Regions from separate parts of the Varibaculum prostatecancerukia genome, predicted to be linked through region 1. Evidence: riboswitches for the same ligand, from Rfam matches in the RefSeq annotation. Region 1 holds a riboswitch; the other holds the start of a gene.
What was found. A riboswitch is a leader RNA that binds a small molecule or an ion and turns the genes downstream of it on or off. The one in region 1 is predicted to bind ZMP and ZTP.

Region 1 (15,102 bases):
GCCAATATCGTTAAGGCGGGGCGCACTCACCTGATGGATGCCACCCCGATTATGCTGGGTCAAGAGTTCTCCGGTTATGCCGCACAGGTACGTAAGGGGATTGACCGGGTAAAGGACGCGGAAAAGAACCTGGCAGAGCTGCCTTTGGGTGGCACTGCTGTCGGTACCGGGATTAACACTCCGGAGGGTTTCTCCGAGCGGGTTATCGCCCTAATCGCCGAGAATATGGATTTGCCGTTCCGCCAGGCCGATAACCATTTCGAGGCACAGGCCGCTCAAGACTCCCTGGTAGAAATGTCCGGGGCGCTGCGGGTAGTAGCAGTTTCCTTCGTAAAGATTGCTAACGATTTGCGGTGGGCATCCTCGGGACCGCGCTGCGGTCTGGGCGAAATCACTTTGCCGGATCTGCAGCCCGGATCTTCAATTATGCCCGGCAAGATTAACCCGGTATTACCGGAGGCCACCGTGCAGGTAGCTGCCCAGGTCATCGGCAATGATCAGACGATTGCTTTCGCGGGTGCCCAAGGCAACTTCGACCTGTTGGTGATGCTGCCAGTTATGGCGATTGACCTGCTAGAGTCGATTAACTGTCTGGGAGCGGTTGCCGGTCTGCTGGCGGAGCGCTGCGTAGATGGAATCGTTGCTAACCCGGAGCGCTGCCTGGAGCTGGCAGAATCTTCGGCTTCGATTGTGACTCCGCTGAACCGTTACATCGGTTATGAAAATGCCGCTAAGATCGCTAAACACGCGGTGAAAGAGAAGATGACCGTAAAGGAATCTGCTCTGGATCTGGGATTTGTTGAGCGCGGCGAAATCAGCGAGGAAGATTTAGATAAAGCTCTAAATGTTGCCGATATGACTCACCCGAAAGCCGGTAAGTAAGCAGTAACTGTATTAGGCCGCGCCTGCCAGGGATATTACTGGTAGGCGCGGCTTTAAATTTCGTAGGTAACAACCACCGGCGCATGGTCAGAAAAGCGCTGGTCATAGGCCTCGGAGCGGTCAACTTGTTGACTGCGCGCCAACTGCGCCAACTGCGGGGTCGCGAACTGATAGTCGATGCGCCACCCGGCATCATTATCGAAGGCTTTACCCCGCCATGACCACCAGGAATACGGTCCTTGCACCTCACCCGCAAGGTTGCGCACCACGTCAACCCAGCCTTGGTCACGCCAGCGATCTAGGAAAGCGATTTCCTCGTCTAACACTCCGGCGCGTTTATTGTGGTTCGGTTTCCAGTTCTTAATATCCCGCTCGGTATGCACCACATTGAAATCCCCAGCTACCAGCACTAACGGCTCTTTATTTTCCGAGGCGGAGTCTGCGGGCAGTAAGTGCTCCAGACGTTCCCCGATCCGCTCTAGGTGTGCCATTTTATGGTCTTGTTTTTCAGTTCCCACTTCCCCGGAATGAAAATACGCGGAGATTACTCGCACACGCGCATCCTCTTCCCCGGATTCATTTTCCCGAGCCAAAACTGCCTCTAACCAACGCCCTCCATCTTGGGGGACTTCCACCGGAACCGTATCGGCCTCTGATTCCGCTAGGTGCCAAGGCGAAGATTTACGGACGGCGACTGCTACTCCCGCGCGCCCTTTTAGCTGCGAAGCGTTCACCGCTACCTGCCAGTCATCCCCAAAAAGTTCCGAGGTGATTTCTTCGCTCGCACGCACCTCCTGAGCCAGCACTACATCCGGCTCCGCCTGCTCCAGCCAGGTATCCATTCCTTTACGGAACGCCGCCCGGATCCCGTTCACATTAACTGTGGCAACCTTCAGCATTTTTCCCCTTTATTTTGCGTTTTCATTTAGCCGCGATGGGTCTCAAGTTTCGTTATATCTATTTTTCCGCTATCAATCTGGCTGCGGATTCCCGCCAGTTCCGCGGTGAGGCTATCAGAAAACCTGGGAGCATAATCGCCCCAACCAGCCAGTTTAACCCCGGAATTCTTTAGAGTTCCCCGGTAGTCAATGCCGGAAATAGATCCGGTTTTAAGCTGTTGCAGCAGCTGTTTCGCACACCCGGAGGCATCAATGACCGCCGAGGTGAGCACGTTTGCTTTCAAATCGGGAGCGCTGGCTGCCAGGTCTTGTCCCGTCCAGACAGCTGCCGCATCTTTAGCCGCCAGCTCCGCTACCGCCCCGGTTTCTTCCGGATTAGCCACCACGAAAATAACATCAACCTTTTCATCGGCTAGTTTCAGTAACTGCTGATGCAGCTCAGCGCTTTTTACCCGCAGCGGCCCGCCGGTGCTTTGTTCCCAATAGGAAAACTTAATCCCCGAACCTTTGAACTGGTTATAGTATTCGACCCCCAGCCGAAACGCGCTTGCCCAAGCAGAAACCGGATCTTTTCCAAGGGCGCTGCCCGGATTCTTATCGGTATCCTCTCGCGGTAAATCGCTAACTGCCGCCACCTGGCCACTCTTAGTAACTCCGGCAGCCGCATACCCAGCTAAGAACGCGGGTTGCCGCAAATCAAAATCAATACCGGTCGCATTAGGTAGCGATTTCGCCTGCCCAAGCGCTCCCATAATCGCAAAGTCTATGTCTGCATTACTTTTAGCGATCCGCAACATTTCTGGCGCGAACCCCGGCTCTAAAGAAAGCACATTGTTGCACTTCTTTTTCTTTAGCTGGCCACTAATCTGCGAGGTTTTCTCCACGCTGATATTTTCCGGCTTCACCGTTTTATTATTTTCCGGTTTCGCCAGCGCCGCCTCCATAGCTTTGCTGAGTGCCGCCGCGCGCATATCTTCAAACTTCTTCTTCTCTACCAGGCAAAACACTCCGCTCGTTTTAGCTACGGCCGCAGGTTTCGCGTTGGAGGCAGCTTTCGGCGAAGAAGAGCAGCCACCCAGGGTGAGGGCGAGGGTAGCGGCCAGGGCTAAAGGAATCGAAAGGTTCCGCAAACGCATAGGCTATTCCTCACTTAACCGGCATGACGGATAGCGGTTTCCACCACGTTGAGTAGCAGATTCGCCCGCGTCATCGGACCGATTCCTCCGGGGTTCGGCGAGAGCCAAGCTGCCACTTTATCTACCCCGTCAGCCACATCGCCCTCTAGGCGGGCTTTCCCGGTTTCCGGGTTGACGGCGCCGCGTGATACTCCTACATCCAGGACTGCTGCCCCTTCTTTGACCATCTCGGGTTTAATAATTCCCGCTGATCCAGCGCAGGCCACAATCACGTCCGCTTGGCGGGTTTGCGCAGCTAAATCCCGGGTTCCGGTGTGGCAGCAGGTGACGGTGGCGTTAATCTCTCTGCGGGTGAGCATTAAGGGCAAGGAGCGCCCCACGGTGGTTCCGCGTCCTACTACGCATACGTGCGCGCCGTTTAAAGGCACCTGGTATTGCTGCAGCAAATCGATACAGGCTCGCGGGGTGCAAGGCAGCGGGGAGGTTACCGGCTCATTGACCCGCAGCACTAGGCGTCCCAGGTTCATGGGGTGCAATCCGTCAGCATCCTTATCAGGGTCGATTGCTTCTAGCACCTGGTTCACATCGACTTGGCGTGGCAGCGGCAACTGCACAATATAACCGGTACAGGCGGGATTTTCGTTTAGTTTTTCAATCTCGGCTAAAACCTGGGCAGTGGAAGCAGTCTCTGGCAGTTCCACCCGAATCGAGTCGATACCCACCTCGGCACAGTCGCGGTGTTTACCTGCCACATAGGAAACCGAGCCCGGGTCGGAACCCACTAAAATGGTGCCCAGTCCCGGCTTAATCCCCTGCTGATGCAGGCGTTCTACCTGCTGCCGCATTTGTTCTTTCAGTTGCCGAGCCCGCGCTGCCCCGTCCAGCAAAATCGCGTCTCCGCTCCATCCTTTACGCATTTTTTCTCCTTAGCTTGAGGACGCGGGCAGACCTTGCCGATCTGCCCGCGCCACCCTGCACTTATCTATTTTGCTCTAGGCAACCTGGTTAAGCCCCAAGTAGAGGGGGAAGCGTTTAATCAGGGTCTTCACCCGTTCGCGATAGCTGGAGGTGTCAACTTTCCCCTTGCAAGCATCCACCAAAACTCCGGCAATAATCTCGGATACCTCGGTGAACTCTTTCTTTCCGAAACCGCGAGTAGCCAGCGCCGGGGTACCGATACGCAGCCCGGAGCCTACCCGGGGAGGACGCGGATCGAAAGGTACCGTGTTGCGGTTAATGGTAATCCCGGACTCGTGCAGCAAATCTTCACCCTGCTGACCATCTAGGGACGAGTTTCGCAGATCCACCATCACCAGGTGCACATCGGTGCCGCCAGTCAATAGGGAAATCCCGCATTCGGCCACGTCCGGTTGGGTTAGCCGTTTAGCCAGCACTTTCGCGCCCTCTAAAGTGCGCTTTTGCCGTTCTTTAAATTCTTCGCTGCCTGCAATCTTCATCGCGACTGCTTTCGCCGCCACCACGTGCATCAAGGGCCCGCCCTGCTGACCGGGGAAAACCGCAGAATTAATTTTCTTGCCCAGTTCTTTATCGCGCGACAGAATCATCCCGGAACGCGGTCCGCCCAAAGTTTTATGTACGGTCGTAGACACCACATCCGAATAAGGCACCGGGTTCGGATGCAACCCCGCAGCTACCAGCCCCGCAAAGTGCGCCATATCCGTCCACAAATAGGCGCCCACCTCGTCCGCGATTTCCCGGAAGGCCTTAAAGTCTTCCTGACGGGGATAGGCCGACCAGCCAGCGATAATCACTTTCGGGCGGTACTTTAAGGCCGCGTCACGGACTTGATCCATATCCACCCAGCTGCTTTCCTTATCCACCTGATAGGCGGTGGCGTTATAGAGCTTGCCGGAGAAATTGATTTTCATGCCGTGAGTAAGGTGCCCGCCATGATCTAGCGCCAAGCCCATAATGGTATCCCCCGGCTGAGCCAGCGCCGATAGGACTGCCGCATTGGCTTGGGCACCCGAATGGGGCTGCACATTGGCGAACTCGGCAGAAAATACTTCCTTAGCCCGGTCGCGAGCCAGATTCTCGGCCACATCTACCGCTTCACATCCTCCGTAATAGCGGCGCCCCGGGTAGCCTTCCGCATATTTATTGGTAAGGACAGATCCTTGCGCCTGCAATACTGCACGCGGCACAAAGTTTTCAGAAGCAATCATTTCCAAGGTGCCGCGTTGCCGCTCTAACTCTTGGTTTAAAACTGCTGCGATTTCGGGATCCACTTGCGAAATGGATCGGATAAGAAGTTTATCTCCCATTGACTTTTCCTTATTTATAGTGCTGAATCAGCCCAGGCGAGCGACTGATTAACAACTTGCTCCCCGGTGGTATCCCACCTACGCCAGTCACGGTTACGATTTTAGTCTACCGTTACCGAGGACGCTTTTACCTAAATAGTTAGTTGCTGGATGCGCGATTCCAAATGCTGACTGCCTTTAAAGTCTGGCGCGCGCCTCACCTATACTCCCTATGTGCTCTGTTATCGAGTACAAAAAGGTAAAACTTAGGAGAAATCTAATGAGCGAAACTCAACCGTCGGCCGCGGGGACTGCCTCTCACCGCGATAAATCCGATGTCGGATACCGCAAAGGGTTAAAGTCTCGCCACATGCGCATGATTGCGCTGGGCGGGGCCATCGGGTCCGGCCTGTTTTTTGGGGCTTCCGGACGTATCTCCGAGGGCGGGCCCTCGGTAGCCATTGTCTATGCAATCTGTGGCGCCGTAGCCTATATGATGCTGCGCGCCCTGGCTGAACTGAGCCTGTATCGTCCCTCCTCGGGTGGCTTTATTTCCCACGCCCGCGAGTTTATGGGCGAACGCGGCGCCTATTTCACCGGTTGGTTTGCCTTTATTACCTATTCTTCGGCGCTGATGGCCGATATCACCGCGATTGCTAACTATATGCATTACTGGAAAATCTTCCAGGTGATTCCCCAGTGGGGCTGGGCTTTCATCGCCTTGGCGCTGATGGTGATAGTAAACCTCGCTTCCGTAAAGTTTTTCGGGGAGTTCGAGTTCTGGTTCGCGATGATTAAGGTCGCGGCGATTGTAATCTTCATGATTTTGGCGATTGTGGTCTTGATTCTGGGCATCAACCTGACCGTGGGCGGCCATGTTTACCATCCGGGGGTGGGTGCGATTACCGATAACGGCGGCCTCTTCCCCAAGGGCGCTTTCACCATGGTCACTATGTCGCTGGGGGTGCTGTTTGCTTACGGTGGTACCGAATACTTGGGTGCCGCTGCTGGCGAGGCCGAGGATCCGCAAAAAGAATTGCCCCGGGCAGTTAACTCTATGATGTGGCGTATTTTGCTTTTCTACATGGGCTGCATCGTGCTCTTCACTTTGCTGTTGCCACACAATGTTTACGACAAGAACGAATCCCCCTTCGTTACTTTCTTTACTGCCATTGGTATTCCCGCTGCCGGCACCATTATGAATATTGTGGTGATGTTGGCGGCAGCCAGCGCGATTAACGCGGAACTTTATACCTGTGGTCGCGGCTTGCGCTCCCTAGCGGTTTCTGGTTCGGCTCCGCGCTTCTTGGCGGGGATGAACCGCAACGCGGTACCTTACGCGGCGATTGTGGCTGCTGGCACTATTGGATTGGTGGGGGTATTTATCAATATGATCCACCCCACCGAAGCGTTTGACGTCATCGCCTATATGGCGGGGATTGGGATTTGCTCTATGTGGGGTTCCGTGATGATCTCGAATATCTTGTTCGTGCGTCACTGCCGCCGCAACGGGCTGGAGCGTCCTAAGTTCCATGTTCCCTGGGCACCTTACACCAACTACATAGTGCTAGCGGTGTTTGCCTCCATGATCGTGCTTATGTGGTTCGAGGGCGGACTCGGGCCGGCAGCGATTATCGCGTTCGCCTCGGTGACCGCGGTGTTGGCACTGGCCTGGTTGGTGGTGCGCAACTACGTTGACCATGACATGTTTACTGCTGACGCTCCCGCCGAAACCGAAGCTCCGGATAATCAGTAGAGCTTAAGCGCAAGGGAGGGATTTTTCCTCCTGCCCAAGAAATCGGGGAGAGACTAGGTCTCTCCCCGATTTCTTATGCCCACCGCACCCACTCGGATAAAACTCTCCCCCGCGCTCACAGATGCCAAACAACTATAGTCCTTCCCCGTGCTAATAACGTGTTGGCAGTGCAGCACACCCTGGGCAACGGGCGTGGGAAAAGCACTCCGGGGACCCCGTGAGCCTCAACAAGTTCGGCTCAGGCCCCCTGTCGTATCTTTTCCCGCGCCCTTTCCAAACGTTCGCGCCTGAGGCTAATGCGCTTAGCGGGCGCGGACTTTCCAGCCTTTGACTCCGCTTTGGTGCAGGGATTTGTCTACGAAGTGCCCAGGATCGAGCGGCTCGCCTGCCTCCATTTCTGCCATCAGGAAGGCAACTACTGCCTCATAGGAGTTGGTATGTTCAAAAATGATGCGTTGCCGCTGGTAGCCGACTCCCAGTTTCACGATGTCGAGCAGCGACCAGAGTTCTTCCGCGCAGCCTAGATCTTCAGCGGCAGGCGCGAGTTCTTCTAGCCAAGCCGGCAGAGATTCGGTGAGCAGGGCTTCTTCCCCGTGCGCGTCCTCAATCAAAATGGCATCCATCCCGTAGCGCGCAGCCCGCCAACGGTTCTCTCGCACGAACCAATCGGGCAGTACCGGCAGTTCTTTGCCGGCGTCTAGCTGCCGTGACGCGGTTTCTACCAGGGCTTGGGTGAGAGCGGCGCAGGCAGCGACCTCTTTCAAAGTCGAGGAAGCATCGGCTACGCGCGCTTCAATAGTGCCAAACTTGGGCGAAGGGCGAATATCCCAGCGCACCTGATCAAAGGAATCGATCACCCCGGTTTTCAGCATTCCGGAGGTGAAATCTTCCAGATCTTCCCAGGTTTCAAATTGATAGGGTTTTCCCGCAGTGGGCAGCTGTTGAAACACCATCGCGCGGTTGTCGCAGTACCCGGTATCGACTCCCGCCCAATAGGGCGAGGAAGCGAATAGCGCCTGAATATGCCCAAGTTTGCTGGTCAAATAGTTTTGGATCGGCAGTACCTTGTCGCGATTCTCTACCCCGACATGTACGTGGGTGCCGAAAAGTAGCATTTGGCGTCCCCAATATTGGGTGCGGTTGACCAGTTCTTCATAGCGTTTACTATCGGTGACCTGCTGGTAGCTAGGGTTGGCGAAGGGATGAGATCCTGCGGAAGCTAACTCCACGCGCAACGCGGAGGTGACCGGCCGCACCAGGTTTATTCCCTCTTTCAAATCCATGAGGCAATCGCGCACGTTGCGGCGAGGACGGGAGATAACTTCTACCGTATTAAGCAGCATCTCCCGGTGTACCAGTGAGTTCTGCGGGTGTAAGCGCTCTACTTCCTCGATCACTGCGCTAGCACATTGCCGCAGGTCAAAGGAGTCTTTGTCGATTAGCTGTAGTTCCCATTCGATACCGATGGTCGAACGCTCAGATTGTGAAAACTTGATACCCATCTGGTGCCTCCTAACGACGGTAATGTTCAGTAAAGGCTGATAGCAGCCGGTGGGAACTGGTTACATCTTTGGTCATGCAGCGGGCGATGACCGCTTCGCGTTCAGCTGCCGCATAATAGGCATCCCCGTATTGGTCGATGCGGATCTGCATCCCCGCAGTGGTAATTTCGGGATGAAACTGGGTGCCATACAGGTGCTTATGAAAACGAAGTAGCTGGTAACGGCAATGTTTCCCGCTTCCAAGCAAAGTTGCGCCCTCCGGCAGATTCGCGAGTGAATCCCCATGTCCGGTGTAGCCGCGGATTACTGGCTCTAGCTGTCCGCTCACCGGGTCGGAGAGCCCTTCCGCGGTTAAGGTAACCTCCACCGCCTGCAGGTCTTCGCCAGTGCGGTCGGTCAAAGCAGCGCCAGCAGCCAGCCCTAACATTTGCATGCCGTAGCAGAGCCCCAAGGTGGGAAAGTCCTTGTCCAGCAGGTAACGCATAAAGGGGATTAGCCGGTTATTTAGCTGCTGCTCTTCAGATTCTTTGGAGCCGGTTGGCAGGCTTGCCCGAAAAGGGGATCCGGAAATAATTACTGCGCTATATCCGTTTTCTATATCCAGGTCCCGCAGCAGATCAAGGTCATTTTCCTCTGGTAACAGGTGCGCGTTCAGCTCCTGGCCAATCTTTAGCCCGGTGACCTCGGCAATGGTCTGCAGCTCGTCACGCGCAATCTTTCCGGCGGGACGGCATTGGATAAATAAAAACGGCAGCCTTTCTCGCATAGGTTATAGCTTACGGGTTATCTCCAGCCCCTGTCTTAGCCAGGGAAGATATTGAGAGCTGATTCTCTATTTACCGGGTTATCTGTATCAACGTCAGGAGGTATTGCCCCTGCGAAGAATACGTAATTGTTGCGTATCTTCTGAACAGTTTGCCCGCAATTCTTGCGTGTTTTATCAATAGTTAATACGCAATTCTTGCGTATTTTTCTTGCGTGTTAACGCTGGGGCTCGGTGCATGTCTACCAATCTCAGCAATTCGGAAGTCAGCTTAAGGCACCTTTTGCCCAGCTGGGGGCGGGGGCAGTGACGGTTATGAGGTTAGCGGGATTTTCCGGATCGGGAAACCGCAGCTCTTGGGCGTGCAGGCAAAGCTGGGGCTCAACATTTTCTGGGGCATCTGCAGGTAGGACTATCGGATAAAGGGGATCACCTACGAGGGGATACCCGAAATGCGCCAAGGTAGCGCGCAGCTGATGAGTAAATCCGGTTTCTGGCTCTAACTGCCACAACAGTTCTGCTTCTGGCGCGTATCCCGGGTTGTCCGGGTTTGCGTCTACCTCTGCCTCCGGCTTTTCTGTCTTTTCAGGGAGGGGGAATTTTCCGAGGACGAGGCCGCGGGTGCGGCTTTGGCAGCGGGTTATCTTCCTCCCGACCGGGGGCACTTCTATCGATACTGTCAGCGAGCCGGTTTCCTTAAACATAGGGAGCTGGAAATCGAAATGCTTCCCCACCTGGGGAACCGACCCTGCTCCCCTGCCGCTACCGCCACGGCTGCGTGCCAGGTAGATTTTCTTTACTTGACGGCGGTCAAATAGCTGCTGGTAACGCGCCCGATACTTCGGATCTAGGGTCAGCAATAAACATCCGGTAGTCAGGCGATCTAGGCGGTGCGCGGCGCTGATCTGATCATTGTGAAACTGGCGGCGAGCAGCTACCACTACCGAGCGGGTAATCCAGGAGCCGCGGGGAATCGTTGCCAGGCTGGCGGGTTTATTTACTACGATTGCGCCCTCGCCTTCCCAAAGCACCTGCAACTTCGGTAAGGGAGCGCCTTCATCGAGAGCCGTCCGATGCAGGTAGTAGCGTTGCCCCTCCAATAGTTGGCTGTCCGGGGATAACACGATCCCCAAGGGAGACACCACATCCCCGGCCGCGAACGCTTTCGAGACAAAAGCCGCAATCTCGCCGGCAGTCAGTGATAGTTTTCGTTCCAGTTGGGCTTGCAACTGCTGACCCAACGAGCCCTTACCATTAGCGGTAAACCCCACCGGGTCGATTCCACCCCGCGCAGGCGGGCGCGTCCCCGCCCTTCGCTTGCTACGTCTTCCCACCGTGCCTCGCCTATTAGCTACCTTGGCCGCAGCCACTACTACCTTTTCCACCCTATCGCGCCCGGCCAGCCCTTAAGGCAGCTCAAGCCCCGCGACCAGCATCGCTCTAGGCTTCTTGGAGTTGCTCCCTGGTCTGCTCGCACAGCTCTTTGCTGATCCCTGCCCGCGCCAGTATCTTTTCCGGATCGTACCGACCGTAATCTTCATGGGGAAAACACTCTACGATACTGCGACAATTTTCTTCCCAAGTTTTCTGGGATATTGCCTTCGGATTTACCTCGAAGCAATACTTCGTGAGCCCCACTATGAAATCGGTCTGATCCTGCGCGTTGGGATCAAGAAACACCCAACCCTTATCTTTGTCTGCCACCATTTTCTTCTCCTTACTTACTTACTCACGAGGGCGCCGCCGCCACTTCTGGGGAATAGAAAGCCTTCCAGCCTAGCGCACTTTCCCAGAATAATTAAGTATTTATCCCCTAAGGTAAGGTAAGCTACTTCACAGGAAAGTTGCGATCCGCTGTGATAACCTGCGCTACTAACCATTTTTGATACTTACAGGAGAAAACACGACAGCCTTGATTAGTCCCCTAGCACCAAGCACACGTGAAAAAGGAAAGTTCCCTGCCTACGTCTGCGCAACCAAAACATGGGCTTTGTCGATACAGGCAGGGAACTTCCAGTAGGCAAGTGTTAACATCGGGGCCCATCCCCCTCAACTAGATGGAACCCGACGTCAAAAATATGCCTATTCCACGTCCTCAATCGTGAGGTTATTGTCTTTCAGGTACTGCTGGAATTTATTTAACTTTTGCCCAGGCATAATCTTGCGCCTGCCGACCGAAGGAACCTTGGGAGGACGACTGTTAAGGAAATCTCCGTACAGTGACGCCAAGGGCGAGGAAGCTATTGCTTTAGCCATCGCAGCTGAAACAAAAGTATCAGGACGTGCAGCCTTGACTCCTTGGTTCTGGAATACCAAGTCATATAACCCCTGAAAATCAGTGGCCACCGCGTTTTGCCAGTAACCCCAGAGCTCAGGATGCAGAAGGTAGAAAGGAGAAGTAGGATTCGCCCGGACGGGCACCCCGTTATTTTCTAGGTATTCGAGATTTTTGTTCGCAAAACAAAGCAGCATAAAGAATGCGCTGTTAATCCGGAGCGAAAAAGCCGCTTTCACAAAGTTCTTGTCGAAAGCTCCAAACATGTGGAAATGCAACGCGTCCACAATGCTGGTTCGAACCCGCGTTCCTTGCCAGGTTCTCACCACGTTACCCGGCAAAGGGCTTTGGATTTCGGCAAACCAGGGCTCGAAGGGGGTGCTTTCATCGGGAATATCATCAGGATCAATAGCGAAGGGAATCGCTATTACTGATTTAGTGGCGGGAGCTGGCACCAGTCCGTGCCAGAATTCTCCGGTATGTTCATCGGCGCCCGATCCGGGGCCACCATCAGTGAGCTTAGCCTGCATCAAATCAACTACCGTGGCAGCAAATTCTTGCGGGTCTACCCCCTGCACCGGGAGATTCATAATTCCGGATTCATCCAGGGGCTTGTCATCCCAAAAGCGAACTCTTTTCATATTTTGGTTTTCCTTTTCTGTTAAGTGAACTTGTGTCCCTAGCTATCGGCATCGATAGCTAAAGGAGCACCGGATATCTATATTAGCTTATAGATTTATAACTCGCAGTGCTTTGGAAAGCATTACGGGAGGGAAGAAAGGGTAGAAGGCGCTCTTACTCTACGTCCTCAATCGTGAGGTTATTGTCCTTCAGGTACTGCTGGAACACGTTAAGGTCCTGCCCAGGCATGATCTTGCGCCTGCCGACCGAAGGAACCTTAGGCGGCGGGCTACTGAGAAAATCTTGGAAAAAGTCGGCTACGGATGACTCCCGTAAGGCATCCGCAAAGGCATACGACACGAAGCTGTCAGGACGAGCAGCCTTGATCCCATACTTTCGCACTACGAAGTCATACAGTCCCTGGTAATCGGTGGCCAAAGCGCGGTTCCAGTATCCCCAACGGTACGGCCTTACCACTTCGAAAGGCCAATAAGGTTGAGGAGAAACCGTAATCCCTTCCTCTATTAATTCATCCAGGGATTTCGTAACGAAAAAGAAAAGTAAAAATAACCTGGAATTAACTCGGAGAGAAAACGCCTTATTTCCTTCTTTTTCATCCATGCGTCTATGGAAAACATGCAGCCGGGCAGCATCCGCAATATTTGTCGCGGGAGCCTCGCCCTCCCAAATTTTCACCAGTTGCTCTGCAAATGTCTCGTTGACTTCATCGTAAACAGCATTTCTACTGGGAATCTCTTCCGGATCAATAGCAAAGGGCACCGCTACCACTGATTTTGTGTTTCGCGGCGGAAGCCCTCCCGGCCAGAACTCTCCAGAAAATACATCCCTACCCACAATAATATCACCATGATCGTAGATTCTGATCGACCCATAAACCGCGTAATCCGCCGCGGCCTCTGGAAACTTTTCCGGTTCAGCAACATCAACCGGAAGTGGATTAACATCTTGAAACACATATGCCCGCATATCAAAACGTTCAACTGTCATAGCAGGTTCCTTTCTAAAGAAACATTCAAACTACCTATCCGCACCGATAGCTAGTAAATTTTTAAGACGATATTGATATTAGCTTATAGATTTATAACCCGCAGTGCTTTGGAAAATATTTTTGAGGACGCGGTGACCTAACCCCCTAACCTCCAGTGCTTGGGGCAACACACCCAACAACCAAACCCCACCCAACACCTTGCGGTATTAGTAAAACCGCTACGCAGTTTTACATACCGCTGCGTCAAAAAATGCCCACAAGCGCAAGCGCTTGGGGCAACACACCCAAAACCAAACCCCACCCAACACCTTGCGGTATTAGTAAAACCGCTACGCAGTTTTACATACCGCTGCGTCAAAAAATGCCCACAAGCGCAAGCGCTTGGGGCATTTTTCTCCTTGCGGTAGCGGTGGGATTTGAACCCACGGTGGGTTGCCCCACACAGCATTTCGAGTGCTGCACCTTCGGCCGCTCGGACACGCTACCAGTGCTGTATTAGCTGTATTAGCAATTAACAGACCTTCAAAAGTTTAGCGGATATGCACGCCAGAACTAAACTTTGGACGAGAAATGTGACCACTCCCGCGACAGCTCAACCGGTCAATGCACCAGTCAAGCAACCAGCTCACCGGCATCGCTACCGTGTCAGGCAACCACGGAATACAGCCGCGCCAAAGCGCCACCACGCAATACTAGTGATCTACTATCCCATACAGCCGGTCACCAGCATCGCCTAGACCAGGACGAATATAAGCTTCAGGGGTGAGTCCATCGTCCAGGGCCGCCACCACCACGGTGACATTTGCTCGCTGACCGATATGCTCTTCCACGTGCTTAACCCCTTCAGGCGCCGCCACTAGGCAGATGCAGGTCACGTCCCGGGCGCCTCGCTCCAAAGCGTAATCAATCGCCGCCACCAAAGTGCCGCCGGTAGCGAGCATGGGATCGACCAGGAATACTTGCCGATCAGTTAAATCCTGAGGCAGACGGTTCGCATAAGTCTCAATTGCTAAAGTCTTTTCGTCCCGTTTCATCCCCAGGAAACCGACCTCCGCCGTGGGGAGCAACGCGTTCATACCGTAAAGCATCCCCAGACCGGCACGCAGAATCGGGATCACGATCGGACGGGGAGCCGAAAGAGTTTCGCCCTCCATCTGCTCAATCGGGGTTTCTATCTGTTTGGGGCTAACCCGCACGTGACGCGTCGCCTCGTAGGCCAACAGGGTAACCAGTTCATCAACCAGTTGCCGGAACACTGATGATGGGGTCTCTTTATCTCGCAGAACAGTTAGCTTATGTTTGACCAGCGGATGATCAATGACTTTAAATTCCATAACCCCAAATTATCCCGTTTTGCCTCTGCGTGCCTACCCCTTGGCAAAACTGCTCCCCATTTTGCCTCCTAGCAGGCAAACCCTGTTCTAACCTAAGAATTGACGCCAACTCGGGAGAAATAGATGAGCCATAAGAAGGAAAACGGGATTAGCGAAGCTGACGAAATCAAGGTACAGAAAATCCCTAATAAAGTTTACGAGGCCGAGCTTTACCGTTTGCAGGGTGAACTGGGCAAACTGCAGACTTGGGTGAAAGCCACCGGCGCCCGGATTGTAGTTATTTTCGAAGGTCGCGATGCTGCCGGTAAAGGCGGCACCATTAAACGGATGACCGAGTACTTGTCTCCACGCGTGGCTCGGATTGTGGCTCTGCCTAAGCCTACTGAGCGTCAAGAAACCCAATGGTACTTCCAGCGTTATATCGAGCACCTGCCGGCTGCCGGCGAAATTGTCCTCTTCGACCGGTCTTGGTACAACCGCGCCGGGGTAGAAAAAGTGATGGGATTTGCCCGCCCCGATCAAGTACAACTATTTATGCGCCAATGCCCCATTTTTGAACAAATGCTAGTCGAGGACGGCATCTACCTGCGTAAATACTGGTTCAGCGTATCGGATAAAGTACAGTACAAGCGTTTCAAATCCCGCCTGGGAGACCCCTTGC
Region 2 (15,102 bases), 650 kb from region 1:
CGCATAGGATTTCCCCTTGTGTGGGGTCATGTTCCATCGCCAAAATCCCGTCTTGCCCCAGCAGCCGGAAAGCTTGTTTAACGGTTTGTTTCGGAATGTTGAGACCATCTGCTCCCCCACCCCAAAGGGCGAGCGGCGGATCCTTTAATGCTTCTGGCTGGGTGATAGTGCCGGGCGGTACATAGGGCGGGTTGCTTACAACCAGGTCAAAAGCTCCCGCCTCTCCCTCCCAAAGCTGCGGATCGGCGACGTCTGCGTAGCTCACGGTAATCCGCCGCGCTAAATCTGAATAGCGTTCCAAATTTTTCTGCGCCACTGCTAAAGCTTTTTTGCTGATCTCCACCATAAAGACCTCAGCCGAGGGCAATTCGCGGGCAAGAGTAAGGGCAATAGCACCCGATCCGGCGCATAAATCTGCCGCGAGTTTTGCTTTCCTTGCACCCTGGGGACGCAGCGCCAGTTCTACTAGATACTCAGTTTCCGGGCGCACAATAAAAACATCTGGGCTGGAAACCAGGCGAAAAGCCCCGAAATGCATTTCTTTTAGCAGCTGTTGCAGCGGCTGGTGAGTACAACGCTGGCTAACCAAATCACGGAAAACTTCTGTTTGCGTAGCTGACAATACCTGAGGAGCAAATAGGAATTCTTTAGCTTCACAGGCAGCGCAATATAGTGCCATGATTTCTCGTGCCGGCTCGATTCCAGCTTCAGCGTAACGCCCTCGCGCCCAGCTAAACGCTTGCTGGCGAGAAAAACCGACCTCGTTCATCGCGGAATCGCCGCGCTTATTTGTCCGACTGCCCGGAGAGCTGCTGCAAGCGATGTTCCTCATCAAGTTTGATGGCCGAATCAATCACCGGCTGCAATTGCCCATTGAGCACCTGGTCGAGGTTATAGGCCTTGTATCCGGTGCGATGATCGGCAATCCGATTCTCCGGGAAGTTATAGGTACGGATACGTTCGGAACGATCCACTGTACGCACCTGGGAGTGCCGCTGCTCGGCGGCCTCGGCCTCCCGCTTTGCCTCTTCTTCCGCCTTTAGACGCGCCCGGAGCACCCGGAAAGCTGCCTCACGGTTTTGAATCTGCGACTTCTCGTTTTGCATACTGACCACGATTCCGGTGGGAATATGGGTCAGGCGAACCGCGGAATCGGTGGTATTAACCGACTGCCCGCCCGGACCGGAAGAGCGGAATACATCTACCCGTACCTCGTTGGGGTCTATCTCTATTTCTCCCGCGTCTTCAACCTCGGGCATTACCAACACTCCGGCGGCGGAAGTATGGATGCGCCCTTGGGATTCAGTAACCGGCACCCGCTGTACCCGGTGTACCCCGCCCTCGTATTTTAGGTTCGCCCAGACTCCGTCCTCGGGAGCTACATTTCCTTTAGCTTTTATCGCAATTTGCGCGTCCTTGATTCCCCCGAGATCATTCACTGTGGAATCCAGCACCTGTAGGCTCCAACCTTTAGCTTCGGCGTAACGCTCGTACATTCGCAGCAAATCCCCGGCGAAGAGGGCAGACTCGTCCCCACCGGCACCCGCTTTAATTTCCATAATCACATCGCGAGCATCATCGGGGTCGCGGGGAGCCAAGACTTTACGCAGCTTATCTAACGCCTGACTTTCAGTTTGCTCCATCTGGGGAATCTCGGAGGCAAAATCGGAATCTTCTTTCGCCAGTTCCCTGCCCGCCTGCAGGTCTCCTTCCGCGCTTTTCCAGGTTTCATAAGCCTTAGCGATCTGCGCTAACTGCGTATGGCGGCGCCCAATCTTGCGGGCCTGTTGCTGATCCTTTTGTATCTGGGGATCGCCCATTTTCATTTCCAGTTCAGTTTTTTCTGCGATGAGAGCCTGAACAGCTTCCTCGTCAATCGGCGATCCCACAGTTGCTCCTTAAATCTTTGCGACCTGACTTCTACTCTACGTTGCCTATCCCCGGGGCGAAAACCAGCTTTCGCTAGGAAGCGCCGGTTAAAGCCTTTCTCGAACCAAAGAGGCAGGGTGATGGCAAATTAAAAAGGTGTGGCCGACCAACTGGCCGACCACACCTAATAAAAGCTTTACTGTTCGCGCTTGCGCTTGCCGTAGCGAGCTTCGAAGCGAGCAACCCGCCCTCCGGTATCCATAATCTTTTGCTTACCGGTGTAGAAGGGATGACAGGCAGAGCACACGTCTACCCGCATGGTGCCGGACTTAATGGTAGAACGGGTTTCAAAAGTATTCCCACAGGTACAGGTAACCGTGGTGGGAACGTATTCGGGATGAATTCCCTGCTTCATGGTTTCTCCTTGAGGTTCTTAGGGCGCCGGGTCCAAATGCAGGTTACAAGAGGTGAACCGGAACCGGATTAGATTATGCCACTTCGCGCCTTGGTGATGCTACTTCTCGGGCAAAAATGTGGTGGGCATGACCTTTCCGGGTGGCTTCTTCTAGCCGTTGTTCGCCATTTGAAAAATGAATCTTATAACAATCTCATAACAGACAAGAAAACAGCAGGGCATCAGTGCTGGTAAAGTGGGGCAAAACCTACTTCTACCTGCAATTGTGAGCAGACTTACCCACGCTGGGGATAGTTAAAGCCTAAAACGCCGTTAGGATGAAGGTGTTGTTTTGATTCGCCCATTTTGGAAGCCCGATATTGATGTCTAAGAAAACAAAAATAACTGTTGGGGTAGTAGTTGCCATCCTGGTGACGATTATCGCCGCGTTCGCAATCTACGTTTCCTACTACGCAGTTGGGAAGAAAGCACTGCCCGGCACCAAGGTAGGGGAAGTTACAGTTTCCGGTCTAACTGCTAGCCAAATCAAAAAACAACTCGACACCGCGGAAACAAATAACAAAGTTACTTTTTCCGGACAGGGAATCAAGGAAACTTCGCTGACTCCCAAGGAAATCGGGTATCAGGTGAATTCGACAGAAACCGCCCGGAAGGCGACCGTCCGCAACGGTGCCTTCAGCTACGTAACCAGCCTGTTCACCACCCGCCAGGTAAACATTGTTCATGACTTAAAACCTAAAGTTGTGGACAAATGGTCACAAGAGTTACCCACGGAAACTTCGAAACTACAGCCGGTAACTGAGCCTCAGGTAGAAGCAAACTCCGAAGCAACTGGGTTTGAAATAACTCCCGGTAAGGACGGTTTTGGAGCAGATAACCGCGCTATCTTGATGGCAGCTGCCAAGGTAGTCGCCACCCAGAAGGATCAAAACGTTCCCCTGAAAATTGGTAAGACTATGCCTTTGGCGGAAGCGAGTTGGGCTAAACAACTGGCTGCTAATGCCAAAAAATTAGCTAAAACCGAGGTAACGGTGAAGGCCGGAGAAAAGGATATCGTTGCCACCCAGCAGGATCGGGTTTCCTTCGTGAAAATCCCAGATGTCACCATGAATCCTAAACCGGGAGCAGATGGGAAAGTTATCAGCAACTGGATAAACGAGAATAAAGAATCTGTTGAGGTAGAAAAAGTTAACGGCAAACGCTTCGTAAATAGCGAGGGGAAGGTACTTAAAACCGAAACCGAACTGAAAGATGGAGTTAAAGTCACCAACGCTGATCAGCTGGTAAAAGAAATCACCACCAACTTTGCCGCCGGAAAAGACAGCTCGGTAGCCTACAAGACCGATGTTGATAAAGCTACTAATGAAGACAAGACCATTGCCGATGGGGCGGAAAAGCTGGCCTATATGGCCGGGCCTGGTGAAAAATGGATTGACGTAAATCTTTCTAACTACACGGTTACCGGTTATGAGGGTGCCACGGTAGTTAAAGGACCAACAAAAATGGTTCCTGGCGCCCCCGCTACCCCCACCATTCAAGGAACCTTTGCGGTTGAACGTAAAGTTCGCTCTGACACTATGCGGGGATTTAACACTGATGGCAGCCGGTACGTAACCCCGAATGTTCCTTACGCCATGTACTTCTCCGGAGGATACGCGCTTCACGGAGCACCCTGGCGTGGTTCCTTTGGATGGGGAGGACCAGGCGGTTCTCACGGCTGCGTAAATATGCCCGTACCCGCAGCGGGCGAGTTCTACAACTGGGCACCGATAGGAACAGTAGTAGTCTCTCACCGCTAGTTACATTCCCGAAGGGATTCCAGCTATCGAAATCCCTTCGCAGCCGGTTTCACCTGCTATTGTGAGCAGACTTACCCATTTTGGGTGTGGTCAGCGATGCAAAGCCAGCTAGGATGAAGATACTGTTTGGATTCACCCATTTTCTGAAACCCCGATATCCATGTCTAAGAAAACAAAAATCACTATTGTCGCATTGGCTGCCGCGCTGGTTACGATTATCGCTGCCTTTGCAATCTACGTTTCCTACTACGCAGTTGGGAAGAAGGCACTACCTGGCACCAAGGTGGGGGAAGTTAAAGTCTCCGGGCTAACTGCTAAGCAAATTAAAAAGCAGCTAGATACCGCAGAAACCAAGTACCGGGTCACTTTTTCGGGACATGGGGTTAACGGAAAATCGCTGACCCCCAAGGAAATCGGGTATCAGGTTGATTCAGCGGAAACCGCCCGGAAAGCAACCGCGCGCAGTAGCGCCTTCAGCTACGTAACCAGCCTGTTTACCTCCAGGCGGATTCCGATCAAGCACCAGGTAAACGCGCAGGTTACCAGCAAACTATCGCATGAACTTACTAAAGATATTAAAGGCAGCAAACCGGTCACCGAGCCTAGCGTGCAACTTAACGCCGAGGGGACTGGTTTTAAAGCGATTCCGGGTAAGGACGGATTCGGAGCAGATACTAAGAGGCTACTAGCAGGCGCGGATAAGGTTATGGCTAGTCAAAAAAATCAGAAGATGCCTCTGACTATGGGTGCAGTCAAACCACTGGTTGATATTAAATTGGCACAGCAGTTAGCAGACGCGGCAGAAAAATTCATCCAACCACAGGTCACGATAAAAGCCGGGGATAAAGAAATCGTCGCTGACCAAAAAGACAAGGTTAGTTTCGTTATTGTTCCGGAGGTCAGTCGGCATGCCAAGCTCACTACCAATGACAATGCCGTGGCTGACTGGGTAAACAAGAGTAAAGAAGCCGTTGAGGTAAAAAAGGTTAACGGCCAGCGCCTGGTTAATAGCGCGGGAAAGGTACTAAGAACTAAAACCGCATCAAAGGATGGAGTCACCGTTACTAACGGTGACCAGTTGGCAAAAGAAATCGCCAGTAACTTTGCTGCGGGGAAAGACAGCTCCCTTGCCTTCGAGACTAAAGTCGATAAAGCCAGTAATGAAGATAAGCTCATTGCCGATGGGGCGGAAAACCTGGCTTATCTAGCAGCGCCCGGAGAAAAATGGATTGATGTGAATCTTTCTAACTACACGGTTACCGGATATGAGGGAACCACGGTGGCAGTAGCGCCGACCAGCATGGTTCCCGGAGCTCCCGCTACCCCGACGATTAAAGGAACTTTTGCCATCCAACGCAAACTACGATTCGACACCATGCGGGGATTTAATACAGACGGCACCCGCTATGTGACACCGAACGTCCCCTATGCTATGTACTTTTCCGGAGGATACGCCCTCCACGGAGCACCCTGGCGCAGTTCCTTTGGATGGGGAGGACCCCGTGGATCCCACGGCTGCGTAAATATGCCAGTTTCTGAAGCCGGCGAGTTCTATAATTGGGCGCCTATTGGCACCCCGGTAGTCGTGCACCATTAAAGGGCATCCGGTGCCCCACCCCGGCATCGAGGGAACTCCCGACCAGTGCTCCTATCAGCTGCTGTTAGCTGCCGGTTCTCTAGTTGGATAGCAGCCAGGAAATAATCAGATTGCCAGAGGCGCGCAGCCCATCGTGGTGCCAGTCTGGTTTTTCTAAGATATTGGCTCCCATAACCCTGCCGGTGTTTAGCGACAGGGTGCGGGGAACGAAAATATCGTCCCGGTAAACCACCGCATGTACCGGCACCTGGTTTTCCGCCAGTTTCTGCGGGTCATAAAGTACCGGCCAGTCAGTTTCTGCCGCCAAATCATCTGCTAGATTAGCTAGGGGTTTCAGCGCCGGATCTTGCGCAAAGACCCAGCTACCAAAGTGTTCCCCGGTCAGATAATAGGGTTTCCCCCAGTCGAGAGGATCGGCGTTTTGCGCGAACCCGGGAGCATTTGCGCGAATCCGATCTGCTGTCCAGGCAGTCGGCTCAACTTCGCTTTGCGGCACCGCATTCCCGTAAATAGTTTCATGCAGGAGGGCGTAGAGGGGATCTAGAGCAAAACTGACCCGGCTTCCGACTTGCCCTAAAAATTCTTGGGTGAGGTGGCGCTTGCCTCCGGTCTGCACAAAAGGCGCCTCGAAAAGGTAGCGCAGATTTTCTAGGCCCAGGGTGCGTCCCAGCTCCAGGCCTACCTGCCGAATTCGATTGGGGGTAAGTTTTTCTCCATTAGGCAGGTATTCATCGTGTTCTAGCACGTGCGCACAGGTTTGGCGGACTGCTTCTTCTATTCCGGGCAAGGCGTAGAACTCTTGGCAGCGCCGGGCGGTGGCCGCAAACGTGCGCTCGTAAATCCGGTTTACCTTGGTTAGTCCCGGCAGTCCTCCGGTGATATAGGCTTTTTCGATGGCCTCCGGAAAGCGGGAAAGATAGGCGGTAATAATAAACCCGCCGAAACTTTGCCCCATGACTGTCCACTTTTTTATTCCTAGGGCGCGGCGCAGCGCTTCCGCGTCCCCTACGATCTGGTCGGCGCGCATTAGCCGCAGCCAGGCTCCGGCGTGAGACCCCAATGCGGGAATAGTGACGTTATCGAGCGGGGTAGATCGTCCGGTTCCCCGCTGGTCAAGCATGATAATCCGGTATTTTTCCAGGGCAGCTCCGAACCAGGGGGCAGACCAATCGGCGGGACGAGAACCCTTGCAGCCGGGACCGCCTTGGAAAAAGATCAGGTAGGGTCGGTTTTCATCATCGTCGAGGGCGATTTCGCGGGCATAAATCTGGATATTGGTTTTCTGGATTTCGGCGTCTACCCAAGGGGGTAGAAACTGGTTGTCTGAATCCGAAATGTCGGAGTTTTTCTGCGATTTTGGCCGGGCTAGTTCTCCGGGAGTAACCGCAAACAGCTCGCTTTGTACCCCGCTGTCCTGCTCATCTACCCCTCGCGCCAGGTTTACTACCGGGTTTTTCGCCGAGTCCGGGTACAGGTTTAGCGCCACTTCTGGGTGGTAGAGGGGTACAGTCAGGACGTGTTCGCGGATTAGGTAACGTCCCTGGCGATACTCCTTGGGGTTAGGGTTTTGTTCTAATTGCGGATAAAGAGGGCGCGCTGGCGCTGCTGCGGGAGCGACCGGTTTTTGCTGGCCGCTAGTTTCGCGGGAGTCTTCTGGATGTAGGTATTTTGCGGATTTAGCAGCGTCCTCAGCTGGTGTATGGGAAGTTCGTTCACTGGTCCCCTCCTTTCCAGATTTCCAGCCTGGTCCTAAATCCGCTTCCCGGGGAGTCCCCGACTGGTATGCCCGCGCTACTGCCTGCGCATGACTGTCCGCTTGCTCATTAAGCGGGTGACCGGCGTGTCCTTTTACCCATTCGAAACTGACCTTCCCCTTCCTAGCAGGGTCAGATAGCAGCTGGTCTAGGCGTTTCACCAGTTCTAGGTTGGCTACTGGTTTGCCACCGCCGGTTTTCCAGCCTTTTTTCTTCCAGCCGAACCGCCATTTGGTCAAAATGTTAATCACGTATTGGGAGTCCGCCTGAATCAATAAATCATCGTCTATTCCGGCAGTTTCGGTCAGTAGATCGGCTACTGCCATCAGCTCCGCCTGGTTATTAGTTCCCAAAGTAAAACCGCCGGCACGCCAACAATCAGGTGACAGATACCAACACCAGCCGCCGGCACCGGGATTGCCGAGGGAGGAACCATCTGTTGCTGCGATAATCATCTGCAATCTCCTTACTGCACACCTGGAAAATCAAAATAACCTGGGGACGCCGGTCGGCGTCCCCAGGTTATCAGTACCAGTATCAGATCTGTGGTTCAGGCTTCGCGTTTGTCGCTCTAGCCTGGCGATTAGCTGGCGGCTTTAAAATCTGCGACCATCTTGCTGCCAGCCGTGATTAACCGCCTAGTGCCAGAAATGGCGGGTACCGGTCAGGTAGAGGGTTACCCCTGCCTCCTGGCAGGCTTTGATGGTTGCTTCATCACGAATCGAACCCCCTGGCTGCACAATCGCTTTTACGCCCGCATCAATCAGGGTTTGAGGACCATCCGCAAAGGGGAAGAAAGCATCAGAGGCGGCCACCGAGCCGCGTGCCCGCTCGGGAGCGGCCTCGCCTTCCGGCGCCTGTCCCAAGGTGTTGGCGCGTTGAACCGCCAGAGCACAAGAATCAACGCGGTTAACTTGCCCCATGCCGATGCCGACCGTGGCCTGATCCTTCGCCAGCAAAATAGCGTTCGACTTCACTGCCCGCACCGTCTTCCAAGCAAAGACCAGGTCAGCCAGGGTTTGCTCATCTGCTGCCTGTCCCGCGGCCAATTTCCAGTTTTCTGGATTATCTCCCTCGGCCTGCAAGCGGTCACGAGTTTGCGCCAACACTCCCCCGCTGATCTGCCGGAACTCCCATTCCACTGGAGCATCCGCATCAATCCGCAAAATCCGCAGATTCTTCTTAGTTTGCAGCAGCTCAAGCGCCTCTGCTTCATAATCGGGGGCAATAATCACTTCGGTGAATATCGGTTTCACCTGCTGTGCCATTTGCAAAGTCACCTTACGGTTACAGGCAATCACCCCGCCATAGGCAGACAGCGGATCGCAGCCGTGCGCCAGCAGATGTGCCTTTGCTACGTCCTCAGCAACTGCAATCCCGCAGGGGTTGGCGTGTTTGATTACCGCCACGCAAGGCTCGCTATGGTCGGTGGCAGCCCGCCAAGCTGCATCGGCGTCAGTGTAGTTGTTATAACTCATCGGCTTGCCACCCAGCTGTTCTGCCTGCGCCAGGCCGCACTCTTCGTCGGTGAAACGGTAGACCGCGGCCTCTTGATGCGGGTTTTCCCCATAACGTAAGCTGTGCAGTTCCTTGAGCTGCGGTTTCCACTCTTCCAGGTTAGGCAGGGCACTGCTAGCAGTATCCGCGTCCTCGCCTGGGAGTTGCTTAGCGAACCAGGAAGAAATCTGGGTGTCGTAAATAGCGGTGTGGTTAAAAGCGCGTGCTGCTAGCTCCCGGCGCTCCTCGGCAGTGAAGCCCCCGCGCTGCAAAGCAGCCGCTAGATCATCATAGGAGCTGGGATCAACGATCACTGCCACATCGGCGTGATTCTTGGCGGCCGCCCGAATCATCGAGGGACCTCCAATATCGATTTTTTCGATGCAATCCGCAAACCCCGCACCGGAAGCCACCGTGTCTGCGAAGGGGTAAAGATTGCAAACCACCAGGTCAATCGGGGTTACTTTTAATTCTTCTAGCTGCGCAACGTGGGCCGGCAGCTCCCGGTTAGCCAAAATCCCCGCGTGAATCAGCGGGTGCAGAGTTTTTACCCGCCCGTCTAGGCATTCGGGAAACCCGGTTACCTGAGAAACTTCAGTTACCTCTACCCCAGCAGCGGCAATCTGATGGGCGGTAGAACCGGTGGAAATAATTTCTACCCCAGCAGCCTGTAGGCTTTTTGCCAGTTTATCCAGACCGGTCTTATCGTACACGCTGACCAGGGCACGTTTAATGGGTTTAATTTCGCTCATGACGCGGGATCCTTTTGTTGCATTCTTTGTCCAGCCCAGGCGAGCGACTGTCCCTTTACGTTCCCCAGTGGTAATCCACTTTTTTCGCCAGTCACGTAAAAACCAGTCTACCCTGCTGGCTTCGGCGACGAAAGTTAGTCTTGGTCGGGAATTTCAATAGCTTGGGTGGAGGTATCGTCCGCATCGCGGTGCGGTTTGCCAGCTTTTAGCCGTCCTCGTTTGAAAAGTGAGCGTTTGATTGCTGGCCGCGTGAGCTCTGCTGCTGGGAGCCGCTTAGCAGAGGATTTTATTTTTTCTAGCACCTGCTGTTCTTTCGCAATAACTTCATCGGTTTTGCGTTCTGCCCAATCGGTGACTAAATCTTTGATTTCTTCGGTGTCAGCCGGGAGCGCGCCACGAGAGCGGGCAAAGATTTCTTGCGGAGTTGGCGGAGCCGGGCGGGTCGGCTCTGAGGACTCCCGCTCACTTGCTGTTTCACTGTCCGAGTTACCGGTGGTTTCGGGGGTGCTTTCTTCGGGGACATTTTCGTTGTTTTCTTCCCGCTCGTCCTCATGCTCACTTTCTTCATTAGCGAGAGTTTCTGGCTCATCAGCTTCAGGCAGTTCGCGCGTCTGGGGAATCTCTGTCGTTTCCTCCCCTTCCACGACTGGGGAGGCTTCTGGCGACTCACTTTCTGCCGCATCTGCGGTTGCGTTTTCTTCTTTTTCAGTGGCGGTCTGCTCGCCTTCTGCTGCGTCCGCGGCCTTAACGGTAGTATCGCTGCTCAAAGGAGTCCAGGAGCGATAATCTTTAGCTTTTTCTTTCGCGGCTGCAAAACCTTGGCGGCTAGCGCGCACACTCGCCCTCTTGACCAAAAAGAATTTATCTACCAAATAGGCGCGGGAGTGGGGATGCAAAACCGTTCCTACCAGTGTAATTGGCGCCCAAACCAGAAATAATCCCATGGCGGCAACAGCCAATGGATGCGCCCCCCAGGCGGACATCCGTCCCGCGCCGATAGAACCGGAGCCTAAGAAACAGAACCACGCGGTCAAAAAGGTAAATAAAAGCGCTCCCACCAGGAAAGATGCTACGTGTGAAAAGAAGTCAACCCGAGCCATTACGGTATAAAACAGATATCCAACCATCAGGCTAAGTACCGCAATCAACGCCAATACCCAATATCCGGGGGTTTGGGCAGGTAGCGCCCCCAGGATGGGCACTGCCGGAATCGGGCCAGCTTTCACCTGAGTTAAAGAGCGGATAGTGCCGGTACCCTGCTGGAATCCCGGCCCCAAAATCCAGGCTAACGCCCAGGTCTGAACGGTAGGCAGATAGAGCAGTTGCGCCAACCAGATGAGGACGCCTGCCCCCAGGGATACCCCGTACAGGTCATAGATTTTATTTACTGCCGTGATATGGGAAAACACTTGGGCAAGCACCAGAATCAAGGTGACAATCCCGAAGAACGTAAACATTTGCCATCCGGCGCGTACCCCGGAAACTACCCAGCCAGGCACCGTCCAGGTGCTATTATTTCCGTCCCAACTGCGCTCATCGCGGTCGATTCCCAGGCGACGATTTTCCAGATCTTGTCTATAGGCACGGTCGGGCTGGCGCATCCGCAGGATGAGAGTCCGGCTCCAAGCCGTAAAACGGTTAAAATCAGCAGCTAGACACGCTTTAGGACGGAGCAGCGAAGGCTTTTCGGTATCGAGGCGTTGATCGCGGTCAAATAGGTAAAAAGCGTAGGCAACAGCGGCAAGACCGTGTAGGAACGCCCAAAAAAACAAGCCTCCCAAACTATAGGCTCCGCGGATTGCTAGACCCACCAGGGTGGCAATTGCCGCTTGCGCAAAAGGATAAGCCCACAGGATGGTTTTACTTTCGAGGACGAAACTATGTGCTAGGCGCCCAGCTAACCACAGGTAGGCAATCCACAGTCCCAAAGGAATCACCGATAAGGTGGCGGCTCCACCGAGGGTGCCGCTTAGGGGAACCCCGAAGCCTAATGCCCAGACGCTGGCGCCTACTGTCAGGGATTCCGTCCAGACAGTATCCACCATCCAGGGGTTGCCAGAGGTGGAAAAATACACTCCCGCACTGATCGCTAAGAAAATTATCCAGGGAAATATGCAGGTGATGAGGGCGGCGGCCACCATCCGGGGAATCCCTCGCGGAATCCTCACGGTGAGGGTGCGCCGCCCCTTTTGGGAGCTAGCTACGGTTTTGTTTCCAGCCGATTTTGCGGATACTTTCCCAGCAGGGGAAGTTTTCTGTCTTGCTAGCCGCAATTTCCCGCCTAAGGGGCTCCCCTTACCTTTCTTGGTGCCGCCGGAGCCATTCTTGACTTTGTCGGAATACTTATTTTTGCCCCCCGGACGCTCAGTTCCGGATTTTCGCGCGTTTTTCTTTTCTGGTTTAGGCGATTTTCCTACGGAGGTATAGGCGGATACTTTCCTCGCACCCGCAGGTTGCCGAGGAATCTTTGGAACTTTAGGCCGCCGTAACATCCCTACTATTGTCCACTTTTTCGCGGTACTGCCATTTAGGCGCACCGCGCTCAAGCCTGCCCCGCGCTGAATAATGGTTGTGGGGGCGGCGCTAGGCGCCGCCCCCACAACATTTTCAGGTATTTCAATTTTAGCTGACGTGCTGTCACCAGCGGGAGGATTAGCTAACTGGCAGCAACTGCCATTTAGCTAAGCGCTTTATATGCCTCCCGCGCCAGCTCGGCAGTCTGGGAAGGAGTCTTCCCGACTTTTACGCCGTGGGCTTCCAAGGCTTCTTTCTTGGCTTGGGCAGTCCCTGCCGAACCGGAGACGATAGCGCCCGCATGCCCCATGGTTTTACCTTTAGGAGCAGTAAAGCCTGCTACATAGGCGATCACCGGTTTGGTGACATTAGCGGCGATATAGTCGGCGGCGCGTTCTTCCGCGTCTCCCCCGATCTCACCAATCATCACGATTACTTTGGTGTCGGGGTCTTTTTCAAAGGCCTCGAGAGCATCGATATGGGTGGTACCCACCACCGGGTCACCGCCAATCCCCATACAGGTGGTAAAGCCGATATCGCGGAGCTCAAACATCATCTGATAAGTCAAAGTACCGGACTTGGATACCAGTCCGATGGGACCAGAACCGGTAATATCGGCGGGGGTAATCCCCACATTGGACTGTCCCGGGGTAATGATTCCCGGACAGTTAGGGCCGATAATCCGACAGCCCTTTTCCAGGGCGGCATTTACGAACTCGGTGGAATCTTGTACCGGGATTCCCTCGGTGATCACCACGATTAGCGGCATTCCGGCCTCAACCGCCTCTAGCACCGCCCCTTTAGCGAAACGCGGGGGAACGAACACTACCGAAACATTCGCGCCCTCTTTTTCCATTGCTTCTTTTACGGTGCCAAAAACCGGTACCGAAACCGTTCCGGCTTTAATACCTTTCTTTTCTGCGGCTTCTCCCAGGGGGACGATATCGAAATCGACCGTTTGCCCTGCTTTCTTGGGGTTGGTACCCCCTACCACATTGGTACCGGCACCTAGCATTAATCGGGTGTGTTTGCGCCCCTCGGAACCGGTCATGCCCTGTACGACAATCCGGGCTGAGGAATCAAGGAATACTGACATTTGGTTTCTCCTTATTCTTTTACCGATTCTTAACAGCCGGCAGCGAGTTTAGCTGCCTGGGCGGCACCGGCATCCATAGTTTCTACCATGGTCACCTGCTGCAGGTTCGCTTCTTCCAAAATCTTGCGACCAGCCGCCACCGCGTTACCATCTAGCCGCACCACCAGCGGCTTCGTGGCTTTATCGCCCAACATTTCGATTGCTTTCACGATTCCGGAAGCTACCTGGTCGCAGGCGGTGATTCCCCCGAATACGTTTACGAATACTGACTTGACCTGGGGATCGCCCAGAATCACGTCCAACCCATCAGCCATCACCTGCGCGGAGGCGCCGCCCCCGATATCTAGGAAGTTGGCTGGTTTCACTCCATATTCCTCGCCCGCGTAAGCCACCACGTCCAAAGTAGACATCACTAGACCAGCGCCGTTACCAATAATCCCCACCTGACCTTCCAGGTGTACATAGTTCAAGCCTTTTTCTTTAGCTTTGGCTTCCAGAGGATCCTCGGTGCGTTTGTCTACCAACTGGTCGTGACCGGGCTGCCGGAAACGGGCATTATCATCCAAGGTTACTTTCCCGTCCAGGGCAATAATCTCGCCTTCTTCACTGGATACTAGGGGGTTTACCTCGACCAGGGTAGCATCCTCGCCCTGGTAGACATCCCAGAGCCCCTCCAGCACCGGTACGGCCTTAGCGATCAGCTCTTCATCCTCGAAACCGGCCTGTTTCAGAATGTTGCGGGCAACATCCTCGTCAATCCCAGTAACCGGCAGCGGAACTTTGGCCAGTGCCTCCGGGCGCTCTTTGGCTAGCTGCTCGATTTCCATGCCGCCTTCTTTAGAGCACATCGCCAGGTGGCGACGGTTTGAGCGGTCAAGCAAAATCGAGAAATAGTATTCGGAAGCGATATCGGCACCAGCGGCAACTAACACCCGATGCACGGTATGCCCCTTAATATCCATACCCAAGATTTCTTCGGCTTTTTCGCGGGCTTCCTGGGGACTGCGAGCGAGTTTAACCCCGCCAGCCTTTCCCCGCCCTCCTGTCTTTACCTGCGCTTTTACCACCACTAGGGGTGCAGCGAGTTTCTCGGCAGCTTTTTGCGCTTCTTCAGGAGTTTCGGCCACGATTCCGGCTAGCACGGGAACTCCGTGAGCCTCGAATAAGTCACGAGCCTGGTATTCGTAAAGGTCCACTTGCACGTCCTCTCAGTAAGTACCTCGACATCAAGATATAGGACTATAGTACCGCATATTTGCGCTTATTTCGTCACCAGAAAGTGTTCTCCCTCACGTTTGCGCTGGAACAGGGTTGGCATCAGAAAGCTCCGCGAAACCCGTACGGAAATGAAACATCAGTAACGATGAGGGCGCAGGTGGGGATTTTCTTTCCTTCGTGCACCCGCTGAGCTTTTACGCGGTCAGAAGCGAAAAAAATACCGGTTCACGGTACAGTTAAGTGACAGCCGGAACATGCTGGACGAAAAACCAAGAAAGTGAAACGGAAATAGCTATGCTTTTGTGGGATCGCGCAGCCGCGCTGATCGTATGCTACTTCTTGGCGACACTGCTAATTCCCTTTCTGGTCAAATACTTTAGGCAGCGCACTTTTTACATCGCCGCCCTCATGCCCCTGGGAGCCTTAATCTGGACGCTATCGCACACCCGGCAGGCTTTCGGCACGGGATCGCAAGGATTGGCTGACTTTTATCAATGGTCAAGTGCGCTAGATTTGGAAATAGGATTTCGCCTAACCGGCCTATCATGGCTGATGCTGACAGTAATTAACCTGGTTGGCGCTTTGATCTTG

Region 2: it holds a riboswitch for ZMP and ZTP, as region 1 does, so the genes downstream of both, purH (bifunctional phosphoribosylaminoimidazolecarboxamide formyltransferase/IMP cyclohydrolase) here and glyA (serine hydroxymethyltransferase) in region 1, are expected to answer to the same signal.

The regions. Positions count from the first base shown of each region.
Region 1 is NZ_OW968402.1:189,583-204,684, reverse strand. Features, by position in the region: gene KO216_RS00875 (class II fumarate hydratase) at 1-882, shown strand, start outside; gene KO216_RS00870 (exodeoxyribonuclease III) at 936-1,781, opposite strand; gene KO216_RS00865 (BMP family lipoprotein) at 1,808-2,917, opposite strand; gene KO216_RS00860 (bifunctional methylenetetrahydrofolate dehydrogenase/methenyltetrahydrofolate cyclohydrolase) at 2,932-3,834, opposite strand; gene glyA (serine hydroxymethyltransferase) at 3,910-5,202, opposite strand; ZMP/ZTP riboswitch at 5,226-5,303, opposite strand; gene KO216_RS00850 (amino acid permease) at 5,462-6,937, shown strand; gene KO216_RS00845 (glutamate--cysteine ligase) at 7,240-8,439, opposite strand; gene KO216_RS00840 (glutamine amidotransferase-related protein) at 8,450-9,205, opposite strand; gene KO216_RS00835 (pseudouridine synthase) at 9,469-10,587, opposite strand; gene KO216_RS00830 (hypothetical protein) at 10,643-10,909, opposite strand; gene KO216_RS00825 (hypothetical protein) at 11,285-12,118, opposite strand; gene KO216_RS00820 (hypothetical protein) at 12,273-13,106, opposite strand; tRNA gene KO216_RS00815 (tRNA-Ser) at 13,509-13,593, opposite strand; gene upp (uracil phosphoribosyltransferase) at 13,800-14,441, opposite strand; gene ppk2 (polyphosphate kinase 2) at 14,565-15,102, shown strand, end outside.
Region 2 is NZ_OW968402.1:1,755,934-1,771,035, forward strand. Features, by position in the region: gene KO216_RS07630 (N5-glutamine methyltransferase family protein) at 1-769, opposite strand, end outside; gene prfA (peptide chain release factor 1) at 786-1,826, opposite strand; gene rpmE (50S ribosomal protein L31) at 2,066-2,284, opposite strand; gene KO216_RS07645 (L,D-transpeptidase) at 2,647-4,083, shown strand; gene KO216_RS07650 (L,D-transpeptidase) at 4,244-5,680, shown strand; gene KO216_RS07655 (alpha/beta fold hydrolase) at 5,760-7,889, opposite strand; gene purH (bifunctional phosphoribosylaminoimidazolecarboxamide formyltransferase/IMP cyclohydrolase) at 8,073-9,683, opposite strand; ZMP/ZTP riboswitch at 9,710-9,788, opposite strand; gene KO216_RS07665 (cell division protein PerM) at 9,818-12,283, opposite strand; gene sucD (succinate--CoA ligase subunit alpha) at 12,361-13,293, opposite strand; gene sucC (ADP-forming succinate--CoA ligase subunit beta) at 13,323-14,489, opposite strand; gene KO216_RS07680 (Na+/H+ antiporter subunit A) at 14,806-15,102, shown strand, end outside.